One region of the Paenibacillus sp. FSL L8-0470 genome, then DNA from elsewhere that is predicted to be linked to it. Evidence: predicted binding sites of a transcription regulator. Region 1 holds the regulator's gene; each other region holds the start of a gene.
The links. The regulator Rex, encoded in region 1, represses fermentation and respiration genes when NADH is low (regulators of the CRP and FNR family bind a similar motif). The targets are predictions, from matches to a motif close to TTGTGAAATATTTCACAA.
Positions count from the first base shown of each region.

Region 2: the regulator Rex is predicted to act here: its motif matches at 1,806-1,823, upstream of pflB (formate C-acetyltransferase).
Region 3: the regulator Rex is predicted to act here: its motif matches at 1,743-1,760, upstream of NST99_RS31415 (formate/nitrite transporter family protein).

Region 1 covers NZ_JBBOZM010000001.1:4,875,586-4,878,842, forward strand. The annotation lists gene NST99_RS22300 (amidohydrolase) at 1-1,074, opposite strand, end outside; gene NST99_RS22305 (redox-sensing transcriptional repressor Rex) at 1,061-1,753, opposite strand; gene dinG (ATP-dependent DNA helicase DinG) at 1,843-3,257, opposite strand, start outside.
Region 2 covers NZ_JBBOZM010000001.1:5,149,299-5,152,555, reverse strand. The annotation lists gene adhE (bifunctional acetaldehyde-CoA/alcohol dehydrogenase) at 1-1,650, shown strand, start outside; gene pflB (formate C-acetyltransferase) at 1,911-3,257, shown strand, end outside.
Region 3 covers NZ_JBBOZM010000001.1:6,884,851-6,888,107, forward strand. The annotation lists gene NST99_RS31410 (MFS transporter) at 1-341, opposite strand, end outside; gene NST99_RS31415 (formate/nitrite transporter family protein) at 816-1,643, opposite strand; gene NST99_RS31420 (S-layer homology domain-containing protein) at 2,029-3,257, shown strand, end outside.

The DNA.
Region 1 (3,257 bases):
AAGGCGGCCCACCTGGTTCAGGAAGATTGATTCCGCCCCGTACTGCGTGGCCATCAGCAGCGCTTCCGGTGCGGGAACTGCGGTAGGATCCCCGCTGACGCCCTTATGGATCAGTGCTGCAAGCCGCATTTCCTCGAACATATCGAGATTATTGTTGCTTGCCGCCCCGTCCGTACCCAGCGAAACTTTGACTCCGGCTCTCAGCAGCTCAGGCACCCGCGCAACCCCGCTGGCCAGCTTCAGGTTGCTGCCCGGGTTATGGGACACCCCCACCTTGTGGCGGGCGAGGATTTCGATCTCCTCATCGTTCAGATGGACACCATGGGCGATTAAGGACGGGCGGGTGAACATTCCCAGCTTCTCCAGGTGCGCTACAGGACGCAGGCCGTAATCAGCGGCATTCTGCTCCACTTCACGCAGCGTTTCCGACATATGCGTATGCATCGGCAGGTCCAGATCATGTGCTGCCTGCACAAACCGCATGAAAAAGTCCGGAGGACAAGTATACGGGGCATGCGGTGAAATCATGGTTGTAATTTTGCCGTCAGCCTTGCCGTGCCAGTTGCGGGCGAACGCAACAGCTTCCGCAAGCTTCTGGTTCTGCACCTCTTCAGGACATAGACCAATAACACCGCGCATCAGCACCGCACGGATGCCGGAATGTTCGACCACCTCGGCCACCCGGTCCATATGATCATACATATCCAAAAAGGTGGTTGTGCCGCCTTTCAGCATCTCCAGAACGGATAAGGAAGTGCCCCAGTAGACATCATCTCCCGTAAACTTCTCCTCCATCGGCCACATTTTCTCCTGCAGCCAGGCTTGAAGGACCATATCATCCCCGTAGCCGCGCAGCAGCGACATCGCAGCATGGCCATGGGTATTGACCAGACCCGGCATGAACAGCAGGCGGCTGCCGTCGAGCGTCACTGTGCCTTGTTCAAAAACGGGTTTCTCTTCCCCTATGTATGTGATCAAATCATTTTCTATAGTCATATAACCGCTCAGGACCGGCTTCTCGCTTCCGGGAACCAGAAAACGTCCGTTTGCAATTATCATCTTATTGCTGCTCATCTGTAATTCCTTCCTTTCCATCATGTAAATAATACGCCAGACTTTGCAGATCAGTCGTAAAGTCGGCAGCATGAATCCGGATGGTTGCAGGTGTCTTCAGAATGACCGGTGCAAAATTCAGGATCGCCTCGATGCCCGATTCTACCAGAATATCAGCCACATTCTGTGCCTCGCTGTCCGGTACAGTGATGATCCCGATCCGGATTCCCTGATCACGGATGGTCTGACTCAGCTCCTCCATTGGCTGAACCGTAAGAGAGTTGATCTTTTGTCCAATCTTGGGAGCGTAAGAATCAAATACAGCGGTGATTTTCATAGTATCCTTCAGATAAGCATTGTAATTGGACAAGGCATGACCGAGGTTACCGGCACCTACCAGGGCCACATTGATTTGTTGATCCAGCTTCAGAATATGACGGATCTTTTCGATGAGATAAGACACGTCATATCCAATGCCTTTTCTGCCGAAATCACCAAAATAGGCCAGATCCTTACGAATCTGCGCCGGATTAAGGTCCAGCTTCTGCCCGAGTTCCTGAGAAGAAACGGTTGAGATTTCACGCTTTTGGAGATCGTTCAGGAAACGCAGGTACACTGGGAGTCTGCGAACGACGGCCTCCGATATTTTATCCGATTTCATGTTTTCTCCTCCTAATTTAGAATTGCACTGACGCGATATCGTATGATAACCACGTGCAGTGCCCGCTCCACGAACGGGACACAGCCTATGGCACAAAGAGATAAAAAAAATTTATAAACAATGACAGATTAGGAAACGCCGCCCTCGTCAAGCCATTCCGCAATCCGCGGAACCATCTGATCGGTAAGCATGTGCTCCATCTTCGGACCAGGGAGTGAATACAGGAAGTACTTCCCGTAATAAGCTTCGATGACCCTGGTATCATATACAATAACAATTCCCCGGTCTTGCGCTGTACGAACCAATCGTCCAAAACCCTGCTTGAACCGGATCACTGCTTGTGGAACAGACATTTTCATAAAAGGATTCTTCTTCTGGGCCTGCAGAAGCTCTGCCTTTGCCTCAGCAAGCGGATGATTCGGCGGCTGAAACGGCAGCCTTACAATCGCAAGACAGGTCAGCGCCTCGCCAGGGATGTCGACTCCTTCCCAGAAACTGCTTGTTCCAAGCAATACCGATGCAGAGCTGTCCTGAAAACGCCGGATCAGCTTGCTGCGGCTGCCTCCCTCCACACCCTGGCCCAAAACCGTAATGTCCTGGGAAGCCAAGGCCTCTTTCAGCGGATCATAAACCTGGCGCAGCATTTTGTAGGAGGTGAACAGCACCAGCATCCGCCCCTTGGTCGCCGCCGCCGCTTCAGCCAGCGAATGCACCAGCTTGTCTACAAAACGCGCATCGCCTACGCTGCCCTTAACACTGGGGAAATCGCGCGGGATGACAAGCAGCGCCTGTTCACGGTACTTGAACGGTGAAGGCAGCAGCGATGTCATGAGACGCCCTTGCTCTGAGGCTTCAGAAAGACCAAGGTTGTCAATCATGAACTGAAAGGACTTGTCGACCGATAACGTGGCCGAGGTCAGCACTATGCTCTTCTTCTTGTCGAAGAACAGATCCTTGAGCTGGCTGCTTACATCGACAGGCACGGCGTAGAGCTGAAGCGACTTGCCCCGGTAGTTGCCGCTCCCTTCCATCCAGTACACGATATTATCGTCACTGAGACCCATAAAGAAGCGGATTTGTTCCCGGATGGATGCCAAATCCTTGAATAAGCCTCCGATATCGGTCACCAGGCTGTCCGAAGACGATTGACTCTCCGTATCGCGCATCTCGCTGAGCATTTTGTCACCCCTGCGGATGATGTCGCTCAGGGCTAAGTGCAGCGTATTCTCCAGCGCCGCCAGCTCTTCCCAATCTTTGGGCTTGCTGCCGGGAAGCAGGCGTGTGACCAGCTGGCCGGCTTCACCTGCCGCTGCATCGCTGCGTTCGGGCAATAGGCCGAACAGCTTGTCGCTCAGTGTATCCCAAGTTTCCTTCACGGTAAGCAGGTCGGGATAGATTTTATCAATTACGCCGCTCCACTCCGAAGCCTGCTCACTGCCCGAGGACTGCAGAGTCTGACGCAGTGCCGGCAGCTGGCCGCTGCGGCTGTCTTTATACAGCCTTGTAAGCGTGTGAGCTACCGTGAAATACTTCATTTGCATGC
Region 2 (3,257 bases), 270 kb from region 1:
GTTCCTGCCGGAACGAAGATTCTGGTAGCTGAACTCGAAGGCGTAGGCACCAAGTACCCGCTGTCCGCTGAGAAACTTAGCCCGGTTCTGGCTTGCTACAAGGTTAAGAACGCTGACCAAGGGATTGAACGCGCAGCTCAAGTCGTCGAATTCGGCGGTATGGGACACAGCTCGGCGATCCATTCCAACAATGAAGAAGTTATCATGAAGTTCTCGAACCGTCTGCAAACTGGACGTATTCTTGTTAACTCGCCTTCAACACATGGCGCCATCGGCGACATTTACAATACAAATATCGCTTCGTTGACTCTGGGCTGCGGATCTTATGGACGCAACTCGGTATCGCAAAACGTAACTGCCATCAATCTGATCAATGTGAAAAGGGTGAACCGTCGTACCGTGAATATGCAATGGTTTAAGGTGCCTGATAAGATTTATTTCGAAAAGGGATCCACTCAATACCTGGCCAAAATGCCTGATATTACCCGCGTAGCAATTATCACTGACCCTATGATGGTTAAACTGGGTTATGTAGAAAGAGTAGAGCACTACCTGCGTCAACGCCAGACTCCTGTAGCGATCGAAGTGTTCTCGGAAGTTGAACCGGATCCATCGACAACTACCGTGGAAAAAGGTACAGCTATGATGAACAGATTCCAGCCGGACTGCATCATCGCACTTGGCGGCGGTTCCCCAATGGATGCTGCAAAAGGAATGTGGCTGTTCTATGAACACCCGGATGCTGACTTTAACGGTCTGAAACAAAAGTTCATGGATATCCGCAAACGGGTATACAAATTCCCTAAGCTAGGCAACAAAGCGAAATTTGTAGCTATTCCAACAACATCGGGTACAGGTTCGGAAGTAACCTCTTTCGCGGTTATTACTGACAAAACTACTGCAAATAATACTAAATATCCGCTTGCAGACTACGAGCTGACTCCGGACGTAGCGATCATCGACCCTGAGTTTGTATATAGCTTGCCTAAGACTGCTGTTGCCGATACAGGTATGGACGTATTGACACATGCGATTGAAGCCTATGTTTCCGTTATGGCAAGTGACTACTCCGATGGTCTGGCTATCAAAGCTATCCAGCTGGTATTCCAATACCTGGAGAAATCCGCACTTGAAGGCGACAAACTTGCCCGCGAAAAAATGCACAACGCATCGACGCTGGCTGGTATGGCATTTGCCAATGCATTCCTGGGCATCAACCACAGCTTGGCGCACAAATGGGGCGGTCAATACCACACGGCTCATGGACGTACCAATGCCATCCTGATGCCGCACGTTATCCGTTACAATGCCAAGAAACCAACGAAGTTTGCTTCGTTCCCTAAATATTCGCACTTTGTAGCTGACGAACGTTATGCTGAAATCGCCCGTATTCTGGGATTGCCTGCACGCACTACCGAAGAAGGCGTAACCAGCCTGATCAATGCAATCCGCGACATGAACAAAAAATTGGGCATTGAAGAGTCGTTCCAACAACTCGGCTTTGATCCTAAGGATTTCGAATCCCGCGTAGACTATCTGGCTGACCGTGCATTTGAAGATCAATGTACTACTGCCAACCCTAAACTGCCGCTGGTTACTGAACTTGCTGATGTATACCGCAACGCATTCTACGGAAAATTCGACAACTAATTGGTGATTGCTTAGCAAAGGATAAGGTTATAGGTTAATATGGAAGGGGATGGCAGTGACAAATATCACCGGAAAGGTGATATTTGTCACAGTCCTTTTTCAGAAAATAAACTAAAATGTTTATATAAAGAACGGTCCCAGTTATGAAGACGCGATTGTGAATTTAATTACAACCATATCTTTGGGATCACGAGACACGGGATTAACCTTCAAGCCCGCGATCTCTACAAATATAATAAATATAAATGGAGGGATTTAGCATGTCGGTGATTGAAAAAGATGTACAAGAAGTGAAGTCGAGTTGGAGAAGTTTTACAAAAGGTAAATGGGCCAGAAAAGTCGACGTTAACGAATTTATTTCCAAAAACATCAAGCCTTATGAAGGAAACGAAGATTTCCTTGTGGGTCCTACCAGCAACACTACTGAACTGTGGAAGATTATCTCCCAGCTGAGCAAGGAAGAAAGAGAAAGAGGCGGCGTATGGGACGTTTCCCTGGATACTGTCTCCACCATCACTTCCCACAAGCCAGGCTACATCGACAAGGACAAGGAACAAATTGTAGGCGTACAGACTGACGCTCCTTTCAAACGTTCTATTCAACCGTTCGGCGGTATTAAGATGATGATCGATGCCACCAAAGCATATGGCTTCGAGCTTCCGAACAACATTGTCGAAATGTTTACGAATATCCGCAAAACGCATAACCAAGGCGTATTTGATGCATATACACCTGACATGAGAGCGGTGCGTAAATCCGGCGTTATTACAGGTCTTCCTGATGCTTACGGCCGCGGACGTATTATCGGTGACTACCGCCGCATTGCCCTGTACGGTATTGACTTCCTGATCAAAGACAAGAAACAACAATTAACGGAGCTTGAAGTTGATTCCATGACTGAAGAAGTAATCCGGTTGCGCGAAGAGCTGTCGGAACAAATCCGCGCTCTGGGTGAGCTGAAAGAAATGGCTGCCGCTCACGGTCTTGATATTTCCAAACCGGCGAACAACTTCAAAGAAGCTACTCAATGGGTATACTTCGGTTATCTGGCAGCAGTAAAAGAACAAAACGGTGCTGCAATGTCCCTGGGACGTGTATCCTCCTTCCTCGACATCTATGCACAGCGCGATTTTGAAGAAGGTACACTTACTGAAGAACAAGCACAAGAAATCGTTGACCATTTCGTAATGAAACTGCGTATTGTGAAATTCCTGCGTACGCCTGACTATAATGAACTGTTCTCCGGTGACCCTACTTGGGTAACGGAATCCATCGGTGGTATGGCTGAAGACGGAACAACACGCGTAACTAAGAACAGCTTCCGCTTCTTGCATACCCTGTACAACCTGGGACCTGCTCCAGAGCCTAACTTGACGGTTCTGTGGTCCGAAAGACTGCCTGAAGGCTTCAAGAAGTATTGTGCCAAGGTTTCCATCGAAACCAGCGCTATCCAATATGAGAATGACGATGTAATGCGTCCATATTGGGGTGAAGATTACGCAATTGCTTGCTGCGTATCCCCAATGCGCATTGGTAAACAAATGCAGTTCTTCGGCGCCCGCGCCAACCTGGCAAAAGCTTTGCTGTACGCGATCAATGGTGGAGTA
Region 3 (3,257 bases), 2.0 Mb from region 1:
GAATTGAACAGACCCACCAGCCCCATCACCAGCATGAACATATTCCAGTTCACGCTTGCCGCCGGCAAGGTAAACAAGGCTAGGGCATTCATGGCCAGCGCACCGACAATCAGGCGTTTGACACCAACTTTATGATAGAGTGATCCACCCAGCAGTTGTCCGAATATGCCTCCGAGGGATTGAATAACAATAACGAGTGCGGCATCTGTCATACTGCGGCCCAGTTCATCAAATACATACATCGTGACAAGCGGCCACATCAGCGCGCTACCCGTTGCATTAATAAGACTGGCAATCAGAAAAACTTTGACTTCCTTTGGATAAGCTTGTAGAAACCTCATGACTTGTCTTTCAACCCCTGTAATATATGTGTCATTAATTTCATCCAGTATCATCCCAAAACAGGACGAAGAGCAAGCATCCACACTGACGCATTATCGCGTCACTTAAACACAACATCCCCCATGATTTTTGACCAAAACCTATGGACAGCCCTAGCAGTAAAAAGCCTGTCGAATCGGATCTTTGTATTTTATAACTGCTGCCGCCATGCGTAAAGAAATTTGCTGAACGAGACTGATTCGTTCTTCGTTTGCCCGGGTAATAGAGCATATGAAACACTCCCTATTATTCGCCGTGAGCCCGATTTCGTTCCCCCGAGTCGGTATGCACGGCGAATTTTGTGTTGTGCACCCCTATTTCACCTCACAAAAAAACACCCCGAGAACCTTTCCTCTTGAGCCGTTATAGGCTGGAAGAGGAAAAGTTACAAGGAGTGTCTATTGCCGTTTAAGACGGCATTTAATTAGTAAGGATTAAGCGTGTTTCTTCACTCCGACAGAGGATACACCCTCTACGGATTGCACAGCCGCCGGCCCTTTACGAAGGTAAGCCATATAATAGGCTGCGGCTACGAAGATGGCTCCGCCTGTAAGGTTGCCCAGCCATACCGGGGCAAAGTTTCCGAAATATTGTGCCCAGGTAAAATGCCCCTCAAATATAGCAGCAGGGATAAGAAACATGTTGGCTACAACGTGCTGGAATCCGATGGCCACAAATGCCATGGTCGGGAACCAGATACCGAGGATTTTGCCGCTGAAATTATCCGCCCCGTAAGAGAGCCACACGGCCAGAGCTACCAGCCAGTTACAGCCGATCCCGGAGACAAAGGCCTGCAGGAAGGTTGCGTCAATCTTATGTTCAGCCATATCGACCAGTTTATCAAGATAAACTCCGTCTGCGGTGAGGCCGACAACGTGGCCGAAGAAATAAGCAACGAACAACGCGCCTGCCAGGTTGCTGAGCGTGATTAGCACAAGGTTCTTGATGACTTCCCAGAAGGAAATCTTCTTCGCTATAAATGCCAGCGGCACGGCCATCATATTGCCTGTCAGCAGTTCCCCGCCGGCCAGCAGCACCAGGACCAGTCCTACCGGGAACACCGACGCCCCGATAAAGTTTGCGATGGAGCCCCATTCCGCCGGAGCACCGGCAATGACACGAATATCCAGTAAAAATCCGAGCGCAATAAACGCTCCCCCCAAAAAACCGAGAATAAGTACGGTGGCAAGCGGGTTGTGAGCCTTCTTGATTCCGTTCTCTACCGTTACCTCGGCGATCTGCTGCGGTTTGTTATAAGCCATGATTCCTATCCCCTTTTAATACTTAAAATTTGTTCCTTTATGCCATTGTAGCGTGATCGCAATCACATTTACGTGATAAAAGTCACGTCTAGGAAAACTAAGTGAAAGTTTTCACTGACATGTCAAATTTACCTTATCTACACAATTCAGATTAACTTAATCACAAAAACATTTCTCACCATTCATCCCATATTACGCTAAATATTCGGGCCGATTGTACCGATAGTGGAGTAAAAGAGGTGGTGATTGTGTTCCCGTAAACACAGGTAAAAGTACATACATATGGATTGACAACCTGAGGCGTGTCAGCCTGGCACTGCTATGTCTGATCCTAATCGGAGCTGCTGCTGTTCCTCCAGCTGCAAGGGCCAATAGCGCTCCATTTGTGGATACTGAGCGCAGCTATGCCCATCAAGAAATTGCACAGCTGTTCTCCAGAGGGATCGTTCAAGGCTATGGCAACGCAACGTTCAGACCCTATCAGCCGATTACTATTGCAGAGATGGGTACCATGATGTCAAGGGCATTATCCATTCCCATTCCTAGTTCGGACTATCCGCTAACAACGGAAGCGGCACCGAATTGGGCCATCCCCTCCATACGCTCGCTTTTGTCTGCAGGTATTATACAAGACCAGACAATAGCATGGAGAGGTGAATTAACACGCGAGAGCTTGGCAGTATGGTATATCCGGGCCTTTGGAGTGTATGACCAGGTCCAAAAACAAGGCGATATGTCTGCGTTTAAGGATAGTCATTCTATCTCGGAAAAAGCCCGAACAAGCGTCTGGGCAGCCCAGCAGCTCGGGCTGTTCCAAGGAGATGAATATCAGCGGTTTAACCCAAAGCAATCCGTTGACCGTCAAAGCGCAGCTATGGTAACTGCCCGTGCATGCCTTCTGCTTGAGGATGCCAAGCGTATACAAGATTTGCTTGAGCCTGGTAGTGACTTGCCTGATTATCCTGAAGTCCCCAAAGGCGCACCTTCAGAAGATATCGGGATCGCTTATTCAACCCCTGCTTCTACAGATCTCGTAACACCGGCTTCACCGGATCCAACACCGGATCCAACACCGGGACCATCCGCTTCACCGGTTCCAACATTGGGGCCATCGGCTTCACCGGATCCAACAACGGGGCCATCCGTTTCACCGGATCCAACGCCTGGTCCATCGGCTTCACCGGATCCAACGCCGGGGCCATCCGCTTCACCGGATCCTACACAGGGTCCATCCGCTTCACCGGATCCAACACCGGGTCCACCGGCTTCACCGGATCCAACGCCAGTTCCATCCGCTTCACAGGTTCCAACACCGGTTCCACCAGCTTCACCGGATCCAACGCCTGGGCCATCCGCTTCACCGGATCCTACACCGGGTCCATCCGCTTCACCGGTTCCAACGCCGGGGCCATCCGTTTCACCGGATCCAACGCCGGGGCCATCCGTTTCACCGGATCCAACGCCTGGTCCACCGGCTTCACCGAATCCAACGCCGGTTCCATCCGCTTCACCGGTTCCAACGCCGGGGCCATCCGTTTCACCGGATCCAACGCCTGGTCCACCGGCTTCACCGAATCCAACGCCGGTTCCATCCGCTTCACCGGATCCTACACC